Regions from separate parts of the Mesorhizobium sp. CO1-1-8 genome, predicted to be linked through region 2. Evidence: predicted binding sites of a transcription regulator. Region 2 holds the regulator's gene; each other region holds the start of a gene.
What was found. Region 2 encodes LexA, which represses DNA repair genes until DNA is damaged. Its sites were predicted from a motif close to TGTTCNNNNTGTGTTCNG; they were not measured.
Positions count from the first base shown of each region.

Region 1: recA (recombinase RecA) is a predicted target of LexA. The motif match lies at 2,531-2,548, and genes of this name have one in related genera.
Region 3: LB558_RS06385 (sel1 repeat family protein) is a predicted target of LexA. The motif match lies at 2,227-2,244, and genes of this name have one in related genera.
Region 4: LB558_RS22025 (ImuA family protein) is a predicted target of LexA. The motif match lies at 1,657-1,674, and genes of this name have one in related genera.

Region 1 covers NZ_JAIUGZ010000001.1:245,742-251,200, forward strand. Annotated here, with positions in the region: gene alaS (alanine--tRNA ligase) at 1-1,079, opposite strand, end outside; gene recA (recombinase RecA) at 1,370-2,473, opposite strand; gene LB558_RS01270 (carbohydrate kinase family protein) at 2,753-3,697, shown strand; gene LB558_RS01275 (pseudouridine-5'-phosphate glycosidase) at 3,773-4,690, shown strand; gene LB558_RS01280 (TfoX/Sxy family protein) at 4,875-5,198, opposite strand; gene LB558_RS01285 (GFA family protein) at 5,288-5,459, shown strand, end outside.
Region 2 covers NZ_JAIUGZ010000010.1:173,934-179,392, forward strand. Annotated here, with positions in the region: gene LB558_RS20630 (ComEC/Rec2 family competence protein) at 1-2,083, shown strand, start outside; gene lexA (transcriptional repressor LexA) at 2,077-2,817, opposite strand; gene kynU (kynureninase) at 3,227-4,474, opposite strand; gene kynA (tryptophan 2,3-dioxygenase) at 4,557-5,393, opposite strand; gene LB558_RS20650 (AMP-binding protein) at 5,390-5,459, opposite strand, start outside.
Region 3 covers NZ_JAIUGZ010000002.1:638,846-644,304, forward strand. Annotated here, with positions in the region: gene LB558_RS06365 (AMP nucleosidase) at 1-853, opposite strand, end outside; gene LB558_RS06370 (hypothetical protein) at 970-1,164, opposite strand; gene LB558_RS06375 (hypothetical protein) at 1,205-1,363, opposite strand; gene LB558_RS06380 (DUF2147 domain-containing protein) at 1,588-1,929, opposite strand; gene LB558_RS06385 (sel1 repeat family protein) at 2,379-2,645, shown strand; gene LB558_RS06390 (ABC transporter substrate-binding protein) at 3,037-4,158, shown strand; gene LB558_RS06395 (acetyl/propionyl/methylcrotonyl-CoA carboxylase subunit alpha) at 4,236-5,459, opposite strand, start outside.
Region 4 covers NZ_JAIUGZ010000011.1:228,258-233,716, forward strand. Annotated here, with positions in the region: gene LB558_RS22020 (DNA methyltransferase) at 1-899, opposite strand, end outside; gene LB558_RS22025 (ImuA family protein) at 1,704-2,468, shown strand; gene LB558_RS22030 (DUF6504 family protein) at 2,380-3,903, shown strand; gene LB558_RS22035 (error-prone DNA polymerase) at 3,900-5,459, shown strand, end outside.

The sequences.
Region 1 (5,459 bases), on a different contig from region 2:
CGGAAACGCGTTTCCTCGAGCTTCAGCGTCTCGGTGATCAACTGTTCGCCGCGCAGCAGCTCCGGATAGGCCTGGCCCATTTCGCGCACCAGCGCCGGCACCAACTTCCACATCAGCGGTTCGTTGGCACCGAGCAACTGCGCATGACGCATGGCGCGGCGCATGATGCGGCGCAAAACATAGCCACGGCCTTCGTTCGAGGGCAGCACGCCATCGGCGACCAGGAAGGAGGACGAGCGCAGATGATCGGCAATGACCCGGTAGGACGCGACCGTCTCCTTGTCGGGGCCATGGCCGATCGCGGACGAGGCCGCGTCGATCAGGTGACGGAACAGATCAGTCTCGAAGACGCTTTCCACCCCTTGCAGGATGGACGCCATGCGCTCCAGGCCCATGCCGGTGTCGATCGAGGGGCGTGGCAGGTCGATGCGCTCCTCCTTTGTCACCTGTTCATACTGCATGAACACCAGGTTCCAGAATTCCAGGAAACGGTCGCCATCCTCCTCCGGGCTGCCGGGAGGGCCGCCCCAGATGTGCTCGCCGCGGTCGATGAAAATCTCCGAGCACGGACCGCACGGGCCGGTATCGCCCATCGCCCAGAAATTGTCCGATGTCGCGATGCGAATGATGCGGTCGTCGGGAAAACCGGCGATCTTCTTCCAGAACCCGGCCGCCTCGTCGTCCGTGTGATAGACGGTGACCAGCAGCTTGTCCTTGTTCAGCCCGAATTCCCTGGTGATCAGGTTCCAGGCGAGCTCGATGGCGCGCTCCTTGAAGTAGTCGCCAAAGGAGAAATTGCCGAGCATCTCGAAGAAGGTCAGATGGCGCGCGGTGTAGCCTACATTGTCGAGGTCGTTGTGCTTGCCGCCGGCGCGCACGCTCTTCTGGGCGGTCGAAGCGCGCGAATAGGGCCGCTTTTCCAAACCGGTGAAGACGTTCTTGAACTGCACCATGCCGGCGTTGGTGAACATCAGCGTCGGATCGTTGCGCGGCACCAGCGGGCTCGACGCGACGATCTCGTGACCCTCCTTGCGGAAGTAGTCGAGAAATGTCGACCGGATTTCGTTCACGCCACTCATGAATGCTGCCTTTTCGGAAGAGCCGCCGGCGAACCGGCGGAAATGGGCTCTGCGTTTTAGAAGATTAAGACTTGGCCTTTTAGCCGCCGCGCTTCACCCTGTCCAGAAACACGGAATTGGTCCAATCCACGGCCTTTGCCGGCCGTTCGAACCGGCCTGGTTTCGGCGCCAAAATGCAAAACCGCCGGCACTGGGCCGGCGGTTTCAAAACGCAATAACGCGGAACTCAATTACTTAAGCCTGAGATAATAGAACGCGATTATGGCCGAACTCCGGCCGACATCGAGCTGTCACATCGCGCCGGATTCTTCCTCGAAACCGTCGTCGCTTTCACCGCGCTCGGGACCACCATTCTCCAGGAATTTCTCGGCGATCAGCCCGGCATTCTGCCTGAGCGCCAGCTCGATCTCGCGTGCGGTGTCGGGATTGTCGCGCAGGAACAGTTTTGCATTCTCGCGGCCCTGACCGAGACGCTGCGAATTGTAGGAGAACCAGGCACCCGACTTCTCGACCACGCCGGCCTTGACGCCGAGATCGACCAGTTCGCCGGTCTTGGACACGCCTTCACCGTACATGATGTCGAACTCGACCACCTTGAAGGGCGGGGCCAGCTTGTTCTTGACCACCTTGACGCGGGTCTGGTTGCCGACGACCTCGTCGCGGTCCTTGACCGAGCCGATGCGGCGGATGTCGAGGCGCACCGATGCGTAGAATTTCAGCGCGTTGCCGCCGGTCGTCGTCTCGGGCGAACCGAACATGACGCCGATCTTCATGCGGATCTGGTTGATGAAGATGACCATGGTGTTGGAGCGCGAGATCGAGGCGGTCAGCTTGCGCAACGCCTGGCTCATCAGGCGGGCCTGCAGGCCCGGCAGAGAATCGCCCATCTCGCCTTCGATTTCGGCACGGGGCGTCAGCGCCGCGACCGAATCGACCACCAGCACGTCGATGGCGCCGGAGCGCACCAGCGTGTCGCAGATTTCCAGCGCCTGCTCACCAGTGTCGGGCTGCGAGATCAGCAGGTTTTCGAGATCGACGCCAAGCTTGCGGGCATAGACCGGATCAAGCGCGTGCTCGGCATCGACGAAAGCGCAGATGCCGCCCTTCTTCTGGGCTTCGGCCACGGTGTGCAGGGCAAGCGTCGTCTTGCCCGAGCTTTCCGGCCCGTAGATCTCGATGATGCGGCCGCGCGGCAGGCCACCGACGCCAAGCGCGATGTCGAGGCCAAGCGAGCCGGTCGGCACCGTTTCGATCTCGACGACCTGCTCGTTCGCGCCGAGCCGCATGATCGAGCCCTTGCCGAAAGCCCGCTCGATCTGCGACAGCGCCGCATCCAGAGCCTTTGATTTGTCCACTGCCTTGTCCTCTACCAGCCGCAAAGAATTCTGAGCCATGATACATCACCCCTTGGTCGTCAATGAAGGCCGGACAATCCGTAATCCCTGCCTATTTGTACCTTTTTTGTTCTCATTTGGCAAGAGGGATCAAATATCTGAAAAACAAACAATATCCGGATTTGTTCTTTTTTTGTCCAAGGGATTCGATCAGGATTGCACTACGTTGGGCCAGACGGCTCGGTTGTTTCGACCTGCCGAATCGCCGCCTCGCATGCGAAGCTCCGTCGCACAGCCTAGCGCTTGTGCGGCTGGAATAACAAAGGTCATATCGCCGGCATGCTGAAATCCGCGAAAGTACTGGCCGTAGGCGGCGCCCATATCGATCGGCGCGGCCAGGTGTCCGGCGCTTACGTGCCCGCCGCCTCCAATCCGGGCACAATGCGCGAGGATGTCGGCGGCGGCGTCTTCAACGCTTTGCGCAGTGCCGTGCGGCGCGGCGTCTCCGCGTCGCTCATGTCGGTTCGCGGCGGCGATGCGGCTGCCGACACCGTTTCGCGAGCCATTGCCGAGGCTGGCATTGCCGACCTGTCGGCGGTCTTCCTCGACCGCACGACGCCGAGCTACACGGCACTGATCGACAGCGAGGGCGAACTGATCGTCGGCTTTGCCGACATGGCGCTCTATGATTTGGCGTTTCCCAAGCAGATCAGGCGCTCCAAGGTGCGGGAGGTGATCGCCGCCGCCGACGCGATCCTGTGCGACGCCAACCTGCCCTCTTCGGCGCTGGAACGGATGGTCACGCTCGCCGCGGGCAAGCCGGTTTTCGCCATTGCCATTTCCCCGGCCAAGGTAACGCGGCTGATACCGGTGCTGAAGGAGCTCTCGCTGGTGTTCATGAACCGGCGCGAGGCCATGGTGCTGGCCGGCGTCGCCGCGAATGCCACGGAGCGCGAGGTCGTCGATGGGTTGCGATGCAGCGGCCTCGTCAGCGGCGTGGTGACGGCGGGCGGCGGGCCCATGCTGGGCTTCGATGACGCCGGCGCCTTCTCGATCCTGCCGCCGCCGCCAAGAAAGGTCGCTGACGTCACCGGCGCCGGCGATGCGCTGGCGGGCGCAACGGTCGCTGCCCTGCTGCACGGACTGCCGCTGCGGGCAGCTCTGCGCGAAGGCATTGCCGGGGCGACGCTTGCCATCGAAAGCGCCAACGCCGTTCCGGAGTTTACCGCGGCGAGCTTCGCGGAAGCGCTGGCTCTTGTGCCGGATGCCAGGGAAATGGCATGAGACCGGCAAATTCATAGTGCCGCGATGTTGCCTGATGTCCCGACAGACGCTCCGCATTCCGGATTGGAGACCCTGATGACCCCTGAGACCGCCCGCCCCTTCATCGACATCCACGCGCCGGTGGCGCAGGCTCTGGCGGCCGGCCGGCCGGTGGTGGCGCTGGAAAGCACCATCATCACCCATGGCATGCCCTACCCGGACAATGGCGCCATGGCGGCCGATGTCGAAAAGATCATCACCGATGGCGGCGCCGTGCCGGCGACGATCGCCGTGGTTGGCGGCCGCATCAAGATCGGGCTTTCGGACGGCGAGCGCGAATCGCTGGCGATGACGGGCGACGCCATGAAACTGTCGCGCGCCGATCTCGGTTTTGCCGTGGCGCAAGGGCGCACCGGTGGCACCACGGTCGCCGCCACGATGATCGCGGCGCATATGGTCGGCATAAAAGTGTTCGCCACCGGCGGTATCGGCGGCGTGCACAAGGGTGCGGAAAAGAGCTTTGACATTTCCGCCGATCTCGACGAGCTGGCGCGTACCCCGGTCATCGTCGTCTCGGCCGGCGCCAAGGCGATCCTCGACATCGAAAAGACGCTGGAGGTGCTGGAGACGCGCGGCGTGCCGGTGATCGGCCATGGCTGCGAGACGATGCCGGCCTTCTGGTCCAGGCAATCGCCGTTCCGCGCGCCGCTGACCCTGCACGAGCCGGAAGAGATTGCGCATTTCTACCAGACGAGGGCAGCGCTGGGGCTCGCCGGCGGCATGCTGATTGCCAATCCGGTGCCCGAGAACCATGAAATCCCGGCTGAAGAGATGGCGAGCTATATCGACGCCGCGCAGAAGGCCGCCGAGGCGCTCAACGTGACCGGCAAGGCGGTGACGCCGTTCCTGCTGTCGAAGATCCTCGAACTGACCGGCGGCCGGAGCCTGAAGACCAACATCGCGCTGGTCGAAAACAATGCGCGGCTGGCGGCGAGGATTGCAAAGGCGCTGTAGGTTCACGCGGCGAAGGGCCCCTCACCCGGATTGCCGAAACCGAATTGCAAGCGGCAATTCAGGGCAATCCGACCTCTCCCCGAGGGGAGAGGAGCTTGCCGGCACCGGCGCCGACCTCTTCTCCCCAGCGGGGAGAAGGTGGCCGCGAAGCGGCCGGATGAGGGGGCGGCTTCGCGCTACGCAGCTACTTCCCCGCCCGCCGCCCCGCCTCATAGGCCCGGCGTGCCCAGGCCGTCATCTCGTCGGGATCATCGAAAGCGCTGTCGGGAACGCTCCAGTAGGGCATGGCGACTAGCTTGCCGTGACGCGAGCCGGTATAGGTCCATTGCGTGCAGCCGGCGGCCTCGAACTCGGGCGCGCTTTGCTCGTCGGCCTTCAGCAGCAATTCGCCGCGCAGCACGATGGCGACGATGACGCCGTCGAAATAGATGCCCTTGCCGCCGAACAGCTTGCGGATGCTGACGGGGCCAAGGCCTTCGAACAGTTCGGCGATGCGTTCATTGTCCATGCCGCGATCATGGCACCGGCATTTGGCCTTGTCATCGCCGCAAACAAAATCATGCTGACAGGTTGAGAGCCATCCGTCGGAGTTTTGTCATGCCGCTTCTGCTCAAAGGGTCCTGCCGCTGCAATGCCGTGCGTTTCGAGGTGGAGAGCCACACGCCGGCGCCATTCATGCTGTGCTACTGCTCGATCTGCCGCAAGCAGCAGGGCGGCGGCGGGTTTGCCATCAATCTGGGTGCCGACAACGAGACACTGAACATCAGGG
Region 2 (5,459 bases):
GGGGATCTGCGCGCTGGTCTCGCGTTCATGGCCAAAGACGCATCTGTGCGCCATGGCCACACTTTTGTGCGCGCTCGGCCTGCTCGCTGCAAAGGTCGAGACATGGCGGGCGGGAACGCAGATGCTCGGTTCGGAAATCTCGACGCAGGTGACCGGCCGCGTCGTTTCGCTCGACCGTATGGAGAGCGGCCGTATCCGGCTGACCATCGACGTGACCTCGACCGCCCGGCCGAAACTGCGCTATGCGCCGGAACGGGTGCGGCTTTCGGCACGCAAGATCCCGGCTGACGTGACCGCCGGCTCCCTCATCACTGGATATGCCAAGCTTTTGCCGCCGACCGGGCCGGTGCGACCGGACAGCTATGATTTCTCCTTCGACAGCTATTTTGCCGGCATCGGCGGAAGCGGGTTCTTTCTCGGCAATCCAAAGCTTGTCGTCAGCGATGATGGCGACATGCCGCTGTCAGCCCGAATATCCTCTAGCGTGGAAAATGCCCGTGAAGGCATCGCCGACCATATCAGGGCGAGCGTCGGCGGCGCCGAAGGCGAGATCGCCGCGGCGCTCATCGTCGGCGTGCGCGCCGGCATTCCCGATGACATCAATGAGGCGATGCGACGTACCGGCATCTACCACATCATCTCCATTTCGGGACTGCACATGGCGCTGGTCGCCGGCACCATCATGGGATTGCTGCGCGGCGCCTTCGCCTTGTTTCCCGACTTTTCCGCGCGTCGCCCGGTCAAGAAGTATGCCGCTGCCGCCGCACTGTTCTCGATCGCCGCCTATCTCATCATTTCTGGCGTCGTCGTTGCCGCCGAGCGCAGCTTTATCATGCTGGCGGTGATGCTGATTGCCGTGCTGTTCGATCGAGCAGCACTCACCATGCGCAATCTGGCGATCTCGGCGATCGCCGTCATCGTGGTGTCGCCGCACGAGGTTGTCGGCCCGAGCTTCCAGATGTCGTTCGCCGCGACCGCGGCGCTGGTCGGCGCCTATGCCGGCTGGTCGGATCACCGCGCGGGAAAAGCAAGACCGCCGCCGCCAAAGCGATCCATGCCCGGTTTCCTGACGCGAAAAGTCCTGCTGGCGGCAACCGGCCTTGCCATGACCTCGATCATCGCCGGAAGCGCCACGACGCTGTTTGCCATCTGGCATTTTCAGCGGGTGTCGCCGCTCAGCCTGTTCGCCAACCTGGCCATCATGCCGATCGTGTCACTGGTTGTCATGCCTTTCGCCGTGCTCAGCGCGCTGGCAATGCCATTCGGCGCTGATGGACCCTTTCTCTATGTGATGAGCAAGGGCCTGACGGCGATGATCGCCATGTCCGGATGGATTTCCGAGCGTTCGCCGGTCGATGGGGTCGGATTGATTTCGCAGCAGTCTGTCCTGCTGGTGGCGATTGCCCTGGTCATTGCGACGATGACGACGACATGGCTGCGGCTTGCGGCTCTTCCGTTCGCGATTGCCGGCCTGCTGACCGTCTCGGATACGCGCACGCCGGATGTGCTGATCTCGGAAGACGCCCGGCTGGTGGCGTTGCCGATCGGTGGCGGTGAGCTTGCCGTCAGCCGGGAACGGCCGAACGAATTCACCGTCGACAACTGGAAACGCGCGCTGACATCAGAAACCATCGTCGTTCCGGAGGTGTTCGACAACAGCGACGGGCAATTCGACGTCGCGGATGCCGTTGAGCTACCGCCGGGATCGCCGTTCTATTGCTCCTCAGGCGTTTGCGTGGCCAGGCACATGTCCGGTGCAATCATTGCCTATGTCGAGGACCGCAAGGACACCTGGAAAGCCTGCGGCTTCGCCGAGTTGATCGTCATCAATGACGCCACCGCCTATGACGCCTGTCACAACCCGCTGGTTCTCGTCATCACCAAGCGGCAACTGGCTCGCAAAGGAAGCGCCGCGATCTTCTTCGATCGCCAATCGGCGACCACGCCGGCGACGATCAGCTTCGCGGTGGACAGCCCATATCGGCCCTGGCACACGCAACGCAAATACTCTCGCGAGGCGCGGGGGCTGGCACCCTTCAAGAAACCCGAGAAGCCAGTGGCCAACCCGCAGCCGCCTCAGTAGCGGCGGATCAGGCCAACGAGCTTGCCTTGCACCTTGACCCTGTCCGGGCCGAAAATACGGGTTTCATAGGCCGGGTTGGCGGCTTCGAGCGCAATCGAGGCGCCCTTGCGGCGGAACCGCTTCAGCGTCGCTTCCTCTTCATCGACCAGCGCCACGATGATCTCACCGGGGCTTGCCGTGTCGGCATTGCGGATGATGACGGTATCGCCGTCGAAGATGCCGGCGTCGATCATCGAGTCGCCCTTAACCTCCAGCGCATAGTGCGCGCCGCCCATGATCATGTCCGGCGGCACCGAGATCGAATGCGTCTGATGCTGGATGGCATCGATCGGCACGCCGGCGGCGATGCGGCCCATCACCGGTATCGACACGGCGGAGACCGCATCGTCGTCATTGCCAGGCGAGGGCATCCGCGAAGGCGCCGGCTTGATCTGCCGGCCAAGAGCACCACCCTGACCGAGACTGCCCTGGATGACGCTTGGCGAGAACTTCTTTGCCGCGTTGAGGCCGGGCGCGATCGAGTCCGGCAACCGCAGCACTTCCAGCGCGCGTGCCCGATTGGGCAGCCGGCGAATGAAGCCGCGCTCCTCGAGCGCCGTGATCAGCCGATGGATCCCGGATTTGGAGGCAAGGTCGAGTGCCTCCTTCATCTCGTCGAAGGAGGGCGGAATGCCGCTCTCTTTCAGGCGTTCATGGATGAACATCAGCAGTTCATGTTGCTTGCGTGTCAGCATGGCGGCCCCCAGATTACCTGAAACCAGAATCGAAAAACAAACCCAGAACAAACACTATCTGTTCCAGTAGTGTTCTGCAACCGTTTAAAGTTTAATGAATTTGTTAAGGCCGCTGAAATTATTTGGCGGTTGCCAGCGGGTCGCGATCGATGGGCGCCAACCACGGCGATGCGTTGCTCATATTGAAATTATTATGGTTAATGACCTGTGGCTTATCCTCTAGCAAGGCTTGGCATTACCTGTCGATCGACATCGACAAGGGACGATAGCGACCTTCGGGGCACTCGTTTGCCGTGAACGAAACGGAGCCAAAACGCCAACTTCGGCTGGCATTTGCGGCTGGAAATTCAGTTCTCCGTCATCTGCCAGGCAGAGAGGGCAGCGACGGCGGATCGCCGGGATCGGTGCGTCAGGTAACGGCCTCCTTGACGGCGAAACGCTGGTCCTTCCATGCGCCCGTACGCAGAATGTCTTCCAGCACCTCAACCGCCAGCCACACATCCTTGTAGCCGACATAGAGGGGCGTGAAGCCGAAACGGATGGTTGATGGGGCGCGGAAGTCACCGATCACCCCGCGCTCGATCAGCGCCCGCATGATTTGATAGCCATGATCGTGAAGGAATGACACCTGGCTGCCGCGCCTGGTCGCGTCGCGGGTGGTCTCCAGCGTGAGACCGTAGGCGCCGCACTTGGCTTCGACGAGCTGGATGAACAGTTCGGTCAGCGCGACACTCTTCTTTCGCAGTTCCGCCATGTCGACGTCGTTCCAGATGGCAAGCGCACCTTTGAGCGCCCGCATCGACAGGACCGGCTGCGTGCCGCACAGAAAGCGGCGGATGCCTGTGCCGGCGACATAACCCCGTTCGAAGGCAAAGGGCCGCGCATGGCCCCACCAGCCGCTAAGTGGCTGGGTGATATCGCCGTGGTGGCGCTGCGCGGCATAGATGAAAGCCGGCGCTCCCGGACCGCCGTTGAGGTACTTGTAGGTGCAGCCGATGGCGAAATCGGCATTTGCGTGATCGAGCTCGACGGGCAGGGCGCCGGCGGTGTGGCAAAGATCCCAGACGATCAGCGCTCCGGCCGCATGAGCTTTGCGCGTCAGCGCCGCCATGTCGCGCAGTTCACCCGATTTGTAGTTGACGTGGTTGACCAGCACCACCGCGACGTTTTCGTCGATCAGCTCTTCGATGGTCGGCGCGTCGATACCCGCGAGGCGCAGCAGGACGCCATCCCGGGTCGAGGCCACGCCTTCGGCGATGTAAAGGTCTGTGGGAAAACTGTCACCCTCGGCGACGATGGCCAACCGGCCGGGCCGCATCTCCAGCGCTGCATGCAGCACCTTGTAGATGTTGGTCGACGTCGTGTCGCAGACGACGGTCTGGCCGGCCGCGGCTCCTATCAGGCGTCCAATCTGGCCACCGAGTTCGATCGGCATCTCGAACCATCCCGCCGTGTTCCAGGCTCGGATAAGATCCTGGGCCCATTCCTGGGTCGCCGCCTGCTGCAGCTCGCCGAAAACGGCATTCGACGCTGCCCCCAGTGAATTGCCGTCGAGATAGATCACCCCCTCCGGCAGAATGAAACGGTCGCGCATGGCCCGCAGCGGATCCGTGGCATCCATCGCTTCGATTGCGGCGAGATCAGGAATTCCACTCATGGTCGGTCAGTCCCCGGTTGTTAGCGAAGGGTTTTCCGCCACAGAGCGTCCCTTCGGTGAGCCTGTCCTCATTTCGATGATGTCAGAGCCGGGTGCGGACCGCCCACAGCTCCGGGAACAGCACGACCTCGAGCATTTTCTTCAGATACGAAGCACCCGACGTGCCGCCGGTGCCGCGTTTCAGGCCGATGATGCGCTCGACCGTGGTGACGTGGTTGAAGCGCCAGCGGCGGAAATAATCCTCGAAGTCGACCAGCTTCTCGGCCAGTTCGTAGAACATCCAGTAGCGCTGCGGATCGCGGTAGATGGTCTGCCAGGCGACCAGCACCTCTTCATTCTCGGTTCGCGTCTCACGCCAATCCGTGCGCCTGGCATCGGCACCGATGTCGAATCCGTTGCGCGCCAGAAGCAGCAGCGCTTCGTCGTAGAGCGATGGCTCGGCCAGGATGGCTTCCAGCTTTCCGCTCAGGTCCGGCCGGTGCTTGTGCGGCCCGAGCATGGCCAGGTTGCGGTTGCCGGCCATGAACTCGATGGCGCGATACTGCCAGGACTGGAAACCCGAGGACTGGCCGAGCGCGTCGCGGAACTCGGTGTATTCGCTGGGCGTCATCGTCCGCAGCACATCCCAGGCATTGTTCAGCTGCTCGAAGATGCGCGCGACGCGCGACAGCATCTTGAAGCTCGGCTCGAGCCGGTCGGCGCGGATCGAGCGGATCGCGGCGCCAATCTCGTGCAGAGCGAGCTTCATCCAGAGCTCGGAGGTCTGATGCTGGATGATGAACAGCATCTCGTCATGCGCCGATGACAGCGGCATCTGTGCTTCCAGCACTTTCTCAAGGTGCAGATAGTCGCTGTAGGACATGCGCTCCTTGAACGACATCTGGGCGCCTTCGGACGCCGAATTGTAGGGATCGCTCAATTGATTTTCTCCGTGCGCAGCCGGAAGCGCTGGATCTTGCCGGTCTGGGTCTTGGGCAGAGCGGCG
Region 3 (5,459 bases), on a different contig from region 2:
TGGAAGGTCCGACGCCGATATTGACCATGGTGATGCCGCCATGCCCCGATTTCTTCAGGTGATAGGCCGGCATCTGCGGTAGGCGCGGGACCGCGACGCCTTCACTAGGCGCGCTTTGCCCGCCCTTGGTGATGACATTGCCCGGCTCGACGAACTCCGTGTATCCGCCGCCGCCATTGGCCATCAGGTCGCGGGCGCGGGCGACGAATTCGTCGATGTAGAACTGATAGTTGGTGAACAGCACGAAGTTCTGGAAATGCTGCGGCGTGGTCGCCGTATAGTGCGACAGCCGGTGCAGCGAATAGTCGATGCGCTGCGCCGTGAAGGGCGCCAGAGGCCTCGGCTCGCCGAAGCCGACTTCGAAGGTGCCGTTGGCGATCTGGTCGTCGGTGCCGTCGAGATCCGGCACGTCGAACAGGTCGCGGATCGGCCGCTTGATGCGCTCTGCCGTCGCGCCGTCGACATGGGTGCCTTCAAGGAACGCGAAATGCAGCGGGATGGGTGTGGTCGATTCCGACACCGTGACCGCAACCCCATGATTGCGCATGATCAGGCGCAACTGCTCGACTAGGTAGCTTTCGAACAGGCCCGGCTGGGTGATGGTGGTGGAAAAATGCCCAGGCGTCGGCATGTGGCCATAGGCTTGGCGCGAGTCGATCTGGGTGAATGAGTTGGTGGTGACACCGATCTCCGGATAGAAGGCCCGGTAGCGCTTGCCATTGTCACCGCCTGCTGCCGCCAGCTCTGCGAAGGAGTCGCGCAGGAACTTGGTGTTGCGATCGTAAAGCGCCTGCAGTGCCTTGACTGCCTTTTCGGCGCTATCAAAGATTTGCCGGCCAAAAGGTTCCGGCATGACGACAGATTCGATGGCTTGTGGGTAGATTCGCTTTTCCATGGCTCAATATAGAGACTTGGATCGGCACTTGGGAGGGGTGTCGCGACCGAAGGCGGCCAAAGCGCCGTTTTTCTTCAACCGCGCTGCAGGCTGACCAGGAGCACGAAGCCGACGCCGGACTTCTTCAGGGCTGGTGCGTCGATCGTCGAGCCGGTATCGGCGCGCATCATCGGCACGGCCAGAACCGGAGCGGCCAGAACCGTCAGGATAAGCGCCGCCCGCGGCAGAAGCCGAAGGGTCTTGAGAGCGTTGGCGGCGATGCGGTTCATGGTGTTTCAGCTTTTCTTTTCGAGGTCTTGGTTTCTTTGTTCAGTTGCGGAGATGGGTGGGGCAGGCGAGGCGGCAGGTTCTGGAACTGGCTTCGTCCCAGGCGCGGGCCGGACGGCCCGCTTCGGCGACGAGGATGGCGAAGAACATTCCAAACAGGCTCACCAGCAGGCAGACGATGGTGAAGCGGCGAGCAAGCATTGGGTCGGTCTCCTTCAACACGCCGGAGAATGCCCTGATGCAACTGAACCGGCTCTGATGCCGGCGTTCATCTGCGGTTCAAGATGATTGACGGGGTTTCGACGGCACCGGCGTCGGTTTGGATAGCCGCCGACGGGTATCGAGCATCACCGCTGCAGGATGTGTCGGCAAAACGAAAACGGGGCCCGTCGGGCCCCGTCCTCATGTCGCAAGGATGCGCTCGATCAGAGCTTGTGCCAGGTCTGGCTCTTGCAGATCAGTCCGCCGAGCACGCAGCCGCTCATCTTGAGAGAGGTGCCCGACAATGTCGCCTTGCCCGAATAGGTCTTGTCGTTTGCCGGATCGGTGATGTTGCCGGCATATTTGTTGTCGCCTGTCGGCTTGAGCGAGCCGATGGTCTTGCCGGCATATTTGCCGGACTTGAGCGTGATGGAAAACGAGCCGCCGCCGGCGATGGCCGCGGTATCCCCGGCCTGCGTCTTCCAATTGCCCTCGATCGGATCGGCCCAGGCCGCACCGGCCATGATCAATGTGGCCGCAAGGGCCAGGCTCACTTTTCGAGACATGTCTTCCTCCCTTTGGATGTCCGGCCGGACGCCCCGCCTCGCCGGTCTGCCGCTTACGCAAACGTAAGCTAATCCAGCTCCCGGCAAAACAAAAGCGGTGCCGCAACGGAAGACTTTCGTGTTTTGAAGGGTCCCGAATGCGACTGCTGGCCAAGGAAATGAAACGATCGGCGCATCGCCTTTGTCTCCCGTGGTTAGCGAAGTCTTGACTTGGCGTCAGAAAATTTTCGTCAAATTTGACGCAAGCAGGCTGAATTGCTGGCTTTGTATCCTTAATGAATTTTCGCGTTTACCTCTTGTTTTAGCTTTGTTTTCCTCAAATTAAGCACGCCATTTAACGACGGATTCAAGCCTGCACGGCATTCTCGAAAGCATCGTAAGAGCAGCCGGCAAGCACGAAAGAAGGCAGCTCTCGGGAGCCTGACAGGGGCCGGAAACAGGGGATTGAAATGGCACGTTTTGAAATGCTTGAAGCAGGTTTTGGCGCCATGGGGGCAACTGCCCAGGCCGACATCCTTTTCGAACTGGGCATGATGTATGCGACCGGCCGCGACTGCGAGACCGATGTCGTTGCCGCCCACAAATGGTTCAACATCGCCGCCATCAAGGGCTCGGCCCGCGCCGCGGAACTGCGCTCCGAACTGTCGGCCGCAATGTCGAAGGTCGAGATCGCCAAGGCGCTGCGCGAAGCCCGCGAATGGATGACCATGCACTGAAATCTGCCAATCGCAGACAGGTCTATCGAAGACAGGGAAGCTCCGGGATCAAGACTGCACAGACAGCCAGACCCGGCGGAACGAAGGCCGCGCAAGACGGTCACGGTGTTAAGAAAGAGAACGCGGCAGGCCGCAGGGCCCAGTCGTGCGCGACGCAGGGAAGCTGAGTGGGATTTAGGCGCGGGGGCGCCTGGAGATTGCTCGACGGGCAAAAAAAGCCACGACCAGCCGGAACAAGGCTGGCGTGGCTTTTTGCGTGGATGACGTCTTGCAGGCCCAATCGAGCGGCGCCAATGCGCCTAGACAGGCCCAATGAAGGATGAAATTGTCCGGCCTCTCTGGAAGAAGCGCGGCCGGGGCGGCCGCGCGTGAGTGGAGGAGTTCTACCATCATGAAAAAATTGAGTATCTTGAACGCGGCCATATTCGGCCTGATGATGAGCACGCCGGTCGCATTCGCCGACGACATCACCTTTGCGGTGATCGGCCCGATGACCGGACAGCTCGCCACCATCGGCGATCAGTTCAAGCAGGGCGCACAGGCCGCTGCCGACGCGATCAACGCCGCTGGCGGCGTCAATGGGTCGATGATCAAGCTTGATATCGAAGACGACCAGTGCGATCCCAAGCAGGCCGTGTCGGTTGCCAACCGCGTCGTCGCCGATGGCGTCAAGTTCATCGACGGCCATGCATGCTCGGGTTCGAGCATTCCGGCCTCGGCCGTCTATGCCGAAGCCGGCGCGCTGATGATGAGCCCGGCTTCTTCCAACCCGGTGCTGACCGACGCGGCCGCCAAGGCCGGCTGGCCGACGATCATGCGCCTTTATACGCGTGACGATGCGCAGGGCGCCTTCATCGGCCCATGGATCGCCAAGAAGTTTGCCGGCAAGAATGTCGTCGTCCTGCACGACAAGAGCGCCTACGGACAGGGCGTGGCTGACGCCGTCAGAGCAACGATGAATGCCGGCGGCCTCAAGGAGGTCTACTATGACGGCATCAACGCTGGCGAGAAGGACTATTCGGCTCTCGTCACCAAGCTCAAGGACTTGAAAGCCGACGTCGTCTATTTCGGCGGCTACCATCCTGAAGCTGGCCTGATCCTGCGTCAGTCGGCGGAACAGAACCTGAAGTTCCAACTGATCATGCCGGACTCCATCGCCTCGCCGGAGTTCTGGCAGGTCGCCGGCCCGGCCGGCGAGGGCACCATGTTCGTCTTCCCGTCGGATCCGCAGGCAAAGCCGGAAGCCAAGGCAGCGGTCGAGAAGATCAAGGCCGGCGGTTTCGTGCCGGAGGGCTTCACGCTGTTCTCATACGCCACCATCCAGGCATTCGCCGAAGGCATCAAGCGTGCCGGCAGCGATGACCCGGCCAAGGTTGCCGAAGCGCTGAAGAACGGCACGCCGATCAGCACCGTTGTCGGTGATGTCACCTTCGACGAGAAGGGCGATCTCAAGAATGCCAGCTACGACATCAACCAGTGGCATGACGGCAAATATGCGCCGATCGCGCAGTAATCGCCGACTTGGCGACCGGATAGCGTAGAGAAATGGCCGGGTTCGTCCCGGCCATTTTCCTGTTTACCTTCGAACCGTCAGCTGGCTGCAGCGGTCGAGGCGGCTTGTTCCTCGACGAACCGTACCAGCACCGTCCCGTCGGTCACCTGCGCGCCCTCGGTGGCAATCTCGGCGATCACGCCGTCATGCGGCGCGGCGATGGTGTGTTCCATCTTCATCGCCTCCAGGATCAGCAGCGGCTGGCCTTTGATCACGGCATCTCCCTTTCCCGCGCGCACCAGCTTGACCACCCCCGGCATCGGCGCACGCAAACTGCCTGAACCTGCCGCCGCATCATCGGCCCGTGCCAGCGGGTCCGGCACGGCGAAGGTGTAGCCAACGGCGCCTTCGAACACGGTGATGTGGCCTGGCCAGCGGGCGAGGCGTGGTGTTGAGCGAAAATCATGCGAATTGGTGTCGTCATAGGGCTTGTCCAGCGTCACCTGGAACCGCCCGTCATGCCGCACCGAAACCTTCGCCACGATTTCGTCTTCGCCGAACTTCAATCGTGTGCGCCGCGTCACGCTGTGGAAATGCGCATAGCCGGCAAGCGACGACCACGGATCGTTGGATGACGGCGATGCTCCGGCGCCGGAGGCCGCAACGGCCGCGGCAGCGATGGTTTCGCCGGTCGGCGGCGCGACCTCGGTCAGCGCCGTCTGGTGCCTGGCGATCAGGCTGGTGTCGACGTCGCCTGCGGCGAAATCCGGATCGGCGGCGAGAGCGGCAAGAAAGGCGGTGTTGACGGTCGAGCCGGCGATCTCGGTCCGGGATAGCGCCGCGCCAAGCGCTTCCAGAGCCGCCTGACGATCCGTGGCGTGGACGACCAGCTTGGCAATCATCGGGTCGTAGTAGGGCGAGATGGCGTCACCCGCCCGCACGCCGGTCTCGATGCGCATCGTGGCGCCTTCGGGGGCTGCATCCGGAAATTTCAGATGATGCAGCGTACCGGTCGCCGGCAGGAACCCTTTTGCCGCATCCTCGGCATAGATGCGCGCCTCGAAGGCATGGCCGGTGAGCGCGATCTCGCTTTGCGTCTTGGGCAGCTTTTCGCCGCTGGCGACCCGCAACTGCCACTCGACTAGGTCGGTGCCGGTAACCATTTCGGTGACGGGGTGCTCGACCTGCAGGCGGGTGTTCATCTCCATGAACCAGAAGCGGTCGGCCTTCAGGCCCTGTGAGGCATCGACGATGAACTCGATGGTGCCGGCGCCTGAATAATTGATCGCCTTGGCGGCCTTTACCGCCGCATCCGTCATTGC
Region 4 (5,459 bases), on a different contig from region 2:
TTTTGCGTTGAGTAGCCTAGACGTTCGTTCCCGGCTGGGTTGATCTTGTCGATGTCATCCCAAATGTCGCTTACTACCAACCCCTTCAATTCGTCCCGATATCTCTTGATCTGCGGCCAGCCGCCGCCGGGCGGCCAATAGAGCTTGCCAGCAGCGTCAAGGGCCTCAAGATTGTCGGTGGTAAACTTCCAGTGCGCACCCTTGACCGCCGGGTCATAACCGCGCCAAGCCTGACCGGATGAACCCTGTCGGGTGCCTGCGGCAGTTAGGCTGTTGCGCCAATACAGGCGACCGTCGCCATCCTGATATTTGTAATATTTGTCTAAGTAGTCTTCGGCGTAGTCGGTTCGTGGATTCGTCCAGGTAAACACGTTGCTCTTGGTATAAAAAAATAGCACGTCATGAACCGGGCCGTAGCGCTTCGCGCTGTTATGCGCGCTGTGTCTTTTCCAGATAATTTCGTTCTGGAACCGATCCGGTCCAAAAATCGCATCTAGGATCAGTTTCAGGTAGTGGCTCGCTGTCGGGTCGCAATGCAAATAGAGCGAACCTTTCGAATTCAGCACGCGACGCATCTCAATCAATCGAACAGTCATCATGGCCAGATACGCCATCATGTTGCTGTTTCCAAAAACCTTTTGGAACGCATCTAACAAAGAGCCGGCTTCAAGGTGTCTCTCCGCCGTTTCGTCAATTGCCCGCTGTGCATCGCGTCCCCATTTCCATGTGTCTTCAAATGCGTGCGATTGAGCTTGCGAAGGGCCACCCCGCTTCGTCCCATAAAGAACATTGTAATTGGCGTTCGAATTAAATGGCGGGTCTAGGTAGATCAAATCCACTGACTCTGCTGGCATTGCCCGCAGCACATCAAGGTTATCGCCGAAGTGAAGCTCGTTCATAGCTTTTGTCCCCGACAACAGAGTTGCAGGTTGCGGTTAACTATTTGAGAATTAAGGGTTTATTAACGAATGACCGACGGGCGGCGGTGCCGTTCCCTAAGGTTGAGGACTGGTTTTTGTGCGCTTTCGTGAGAGTGCCGGCCTGTCCTGATTATATTCCTATTTTGGTGCTAGGTTTGTCAACGATATAATCGCCCCTGCCATCGGTGAACAAAATGAGAACACAAAAGTCATCCCTCTTGTAGCGGCAGGAATATGTTGGTTATTTCAGGGCCCGACGGGGCAAGAACTGATCGATTTTCCCAAGCCACTCGCCGTGGCCAACCCCATCGCACTGTTGCGGACCAACGGCCGGGCTGTCGAGAACCCGAATTGCGCGCGATCTCGCCGGTCGGCTTCCCTCCTAAGGCAAACCACGCGGACCACCTCGGACGGGGACAGTCGGTCCCGCGTCCCGTCCTGCGGCCGGCGCTATGCTGACGCTCCTACGGCTGTCCTGTTAACCGCCCGCGGCGGGGGCGAATTTCCTCCCGTCCAGCGCGCGACGATGTCCCCAATTGCCGACGCGCGCAGGACTGCGGTTTATACGCCGTTTTTCTTTTGGGCGCCGCCAGCCGCCGGCGCGAACATCCAACAGGACAGGTGGCCTTCGACGCCTCATCCTGTTGGCAGACGGTTCTGCCGGTGCCACGGGGCGGTCGCGACAACATTTCTTCCGCAGCGCCACCTCGCTACGCCATTGACTCTTCAGCAAGAAGGGAACAAATGGGGAACATCCCGCCATCATATCGCGTTCAGGGACAGATGAGTGCATCGAGGTCAAACGCTGCTATTTCCGATCTGCGAGATCGCATTTCGCGTCTCGAAGGCGGTAATGCGCGCAAAAGAGCGGTGCTCCCATTCGGTATCCCCCCTATCGACAGTCATCTGCCAGGCCGGGGTGTGGCGCTTGGCGCACTTCATGAAGTTGCCGGCGGCGGCAATGGAGCGATCGATGGCGCCGCAGCGTCGCTTTTTGCAGCCGGGATTGCAGCCAGGACGCAAGGCAAGGTGCTGTGGTGCGTGACGCGCCAGGATCTGTTTGCGCCGGCAATCGCCCAGGTCGGACTGCATCCCGACCGGGTGATCTATGTTGAAGCCGGTGACGACAAATCCTTGCTCGCCTGCTTCGAGGAAGGTCTGCGGCATGTCGGGCTTGGAGCTGTGGTCGCGGAAGTGGCGCGCCTGTCCATGACTGCCTCGCGCCGGTTGCAACTGGCATCGGAAGGCTCCGGCGCAATGGGCATCGCCATCCGCCGCTGGCGCCGCCAGACCGAAGCCGCCGATTTCGGGCAGCCGACGGCGTCTGTCACCCGCTGGCGGGTTTCCGTGCTGCCGTCGCGACCGCTGCCTGTGCCCGGCGTTGGCCGGGCGCGATGGCAACTTGAACTGATCCGGTCTCGTGGAGGGGAAACACTCGATATCGAAGTGGAGGCTTGTGATGCAAAGGGTCGTCTCGCTCTTCCTTCCAAACTGGCCGACCGACCGGCTCAGAAGGAAATTGGGCGACGTCTCGCCGCCAGCGGATAAGCCTTTGGTGCTGGTCGGGCGGCATGGTAATCGTCGCCTGGTGACTGCGGTGGATCGCGCGGCGATAGAAGCGGGCTTACGCGTCGGAATGCCCGCGACGAAGGCACAGGCCCTCGTGCAGGGCCTGGTGGTTATGGACGCCGAGCCCGATGCTGACGCGGAGGCATTGGAGCGGCTGGCGCTATGGGCGTTGAGACGCTATGCGCCGATCGCCGCTGTGGATACTCCGGACGGATTGGTCATGGAGACCACGGGCGCCGATCACCTTCATGGCGGCGAACAGTTGATGCTGGCCGATATGGTCGAGCGTCTCAGCCAGGTTGGCTTCTCGGCGCGGTCAGCGATTGCCGATAGCTGGGGTGCTGCTCATGCGGTGGCGCGGTACGTCAAGCAGACCGTCAGCGTGGTCGCCGTCAACGCAACCGTCGACGCCATTGGTCCTCTGCCCATCGCGGCACTGCGGTTGCCCGATGCGATCGTCAGTGGTCTGAGGATTTTGGGCTTCGACAGGGTAGGCGAGCTTCTCAAGCAGCCGCGCGCGCCACTCACGCTGCGCTTCGGGCCGGAACTCTGCCGCCGCCTTGATCAGGCTGCTGGACGCCTTGCTGAACCGATAGAGCCGGTGCGGACATTCGACCTGCTCGAGGTGAAACGAGCCTTTGGCGAGCCCATCAGTGCGGCCGAGACGATCGCGCATTATGTCGGCAAGCTTGTTCAGGCGTTGTGTGCCGAATTGGAGACCAGAGGCCTCGGCGCCCGGCGGCTCGACCTGCTGCTTTACCGCGTCGACAACCGCGCCGAAGCCATCCGCGTCGGCACGGCCTTGCCTGTCCGCGATGTCAAGCGGCTGACGCGTCTCATCTGTGACAAGATCGAGACGGTCGATCCGGGCTTTGGTATCGAGTTGATGTGCTTGTCCGCGCCTCTGGCTGAACCGCTGACTCCCACGCAGACCATTTCCTCACTTATCGAGCATCGGGAGGCCGACATCTCGGATCTGATCGACATCCTCGGCAATCGTGTCGGTGAGGAGAAGCTCTATCGGTTTACCCCGGTGGCAAGCGACGTGCCCGAGCGATCGTTCCGGCGCGTGGCGCCGGCGTCGGCCGAAAACGGCCAGGCATGGCAAGATCATTGGCCGCGGCCGGCTCGTCTGTTTGCCGTGCCGGAGCCCATCGAGGCGATAGCGTTGCTGCCGGATCATCCGCCGGCCAGCTTTACCTGGAGAGGCATCCGCCGACGGGTCAAGCGCGCCGATGGCCCCGAGCGGATCTTTGGCGAATGGTGGAAGCGTGATGCCGAGCTTGCCGCCGTGCGCGACTATTTTCAGGTCGAGGACGAAGCCGGCGAGCGGTTCTGGATCTATCGCGCCGGCGATGGCGAGGATGCCGCGACCGGTTCGCATCGCTGGTTCCTGCATGGCATCTTCGGATGACTGCGTCTTATATTGAACTGCAGTGCACCTCGCATTTTTCCTTCCTGCGCGGCGCCAGCTCCTGCGAGGAATTGTTTGCGCAGGCCGCAATCATGGCCCTGCCGGCGCTTGCCATCTGTGATCGCAACAGCCTGGCTGGCGTTGTGCGGGCTCACGAGGCTGCAAAGGCAACCGGCGTCAGGCTGATCGTCGGCTGCCGGCTTGATCTGGCGGAAAAGATTTCCATCCTGGTCTATCCAACCGATCGCGCGGCCTATTCGCGGCTTTGCCGCTTGCTGTCGCTGGGCAAGAAGCGTGGCGGCAAGGCGAGATGCGTGTTGCATTGGGCAGACCTTGTCGCCTATGGCGAAGGCCTTGTTGGCGTGTTCATTCCGGATCAGGCTGATGACACATGCTCGCTCTGGCTGCGGCGGCTACACCAGGCATTTGGCGATCGCGCCTATATGGCGCTGACCTTGTTTCGCCGTCCAAATGACGCGCTGCGGCTGCACGAACTGTCCAACCTTGCTGGACAGGCCGGCGTGCCGACGGTTGTTACCAACGATGTGCTCTTCCATGAACCGTCACGGCGCATCTTGCAGGACGTCGTCACCTGCATCCGCCACAATGTTTCGATCGATGGTGCCGGGTTTCGGCGCGAGCGGCATGCCGACCGCTACCTGAAGCTGCCTGACGAGATGGCTCGTCTTTTCGGCCGCTATCCCGAAGCGATCGCTCGGACGGTTGAAATCGCCGAGCGCTGCCGGTTTTCACTGGACGAGCTCGCCTTTCAATATCCCGAGGAGCGCATGCTGCCGGGCCTGACGCCGCAGCAAGCCCTGGAGAAGCTGACTTGGGAAGGCGCGACGGAGCGGTTTCCCGAAGGTGTGCCCGACAAGGTTGCCGCCACGCTCAGGCATGAATTGCAGCTCATCGAGAAGCTGCAATACGCGCCGTATTTTCTGACCGTCAATGCGATCGTGCGCTTTGCCCGCAGTCAGAACATCCTCTGTCAGGGAAGGGGGTCGGCGGCCAACAGCGCCGTCTGCTATGTCCTTGGCATCACCTCGATCGACCCCGACCGCAACGATCTTCTGTTCGAACGCTTTGTCTCCGAGGAACGTCGCGAGCCGCCCGATATCGATGTCGATTTCGAGCATGAGCGGCGAGAAATCGTCATGCAGTGGGTGTTCGACACCTATGGTCGTGAGCACGCGGCGCTGTGCTCCACCGTCATCCGTTATCGCTCGAAAGGCGCCATGCGTGATGTTGGCAAGGCTTTGGGCCTGCCGGAAGACCTGATCAAGATGCTGTCGTCCCAGGTCTGGGGTTGGTCGGACGAAGGTGTCCAGTCGAAACACGCCGAGGAGCTGAACCTCCATCCCGGTGATCGCCGCCTTCGCCTGGCGTTGGACCTCGCCAGGCAGCTCATCGGCGCGCCGCGCCATCTGTCGCAACATCCCGGTGGCTTCGTGCTGACCCGTGACAGGCTGGACGACCTGGTGCCAATCGAGCCGGCCGCGATGAAGGACCGCCAGGTCATCCAATGGGACAAGGAGGACATCGATGCGCTGAAG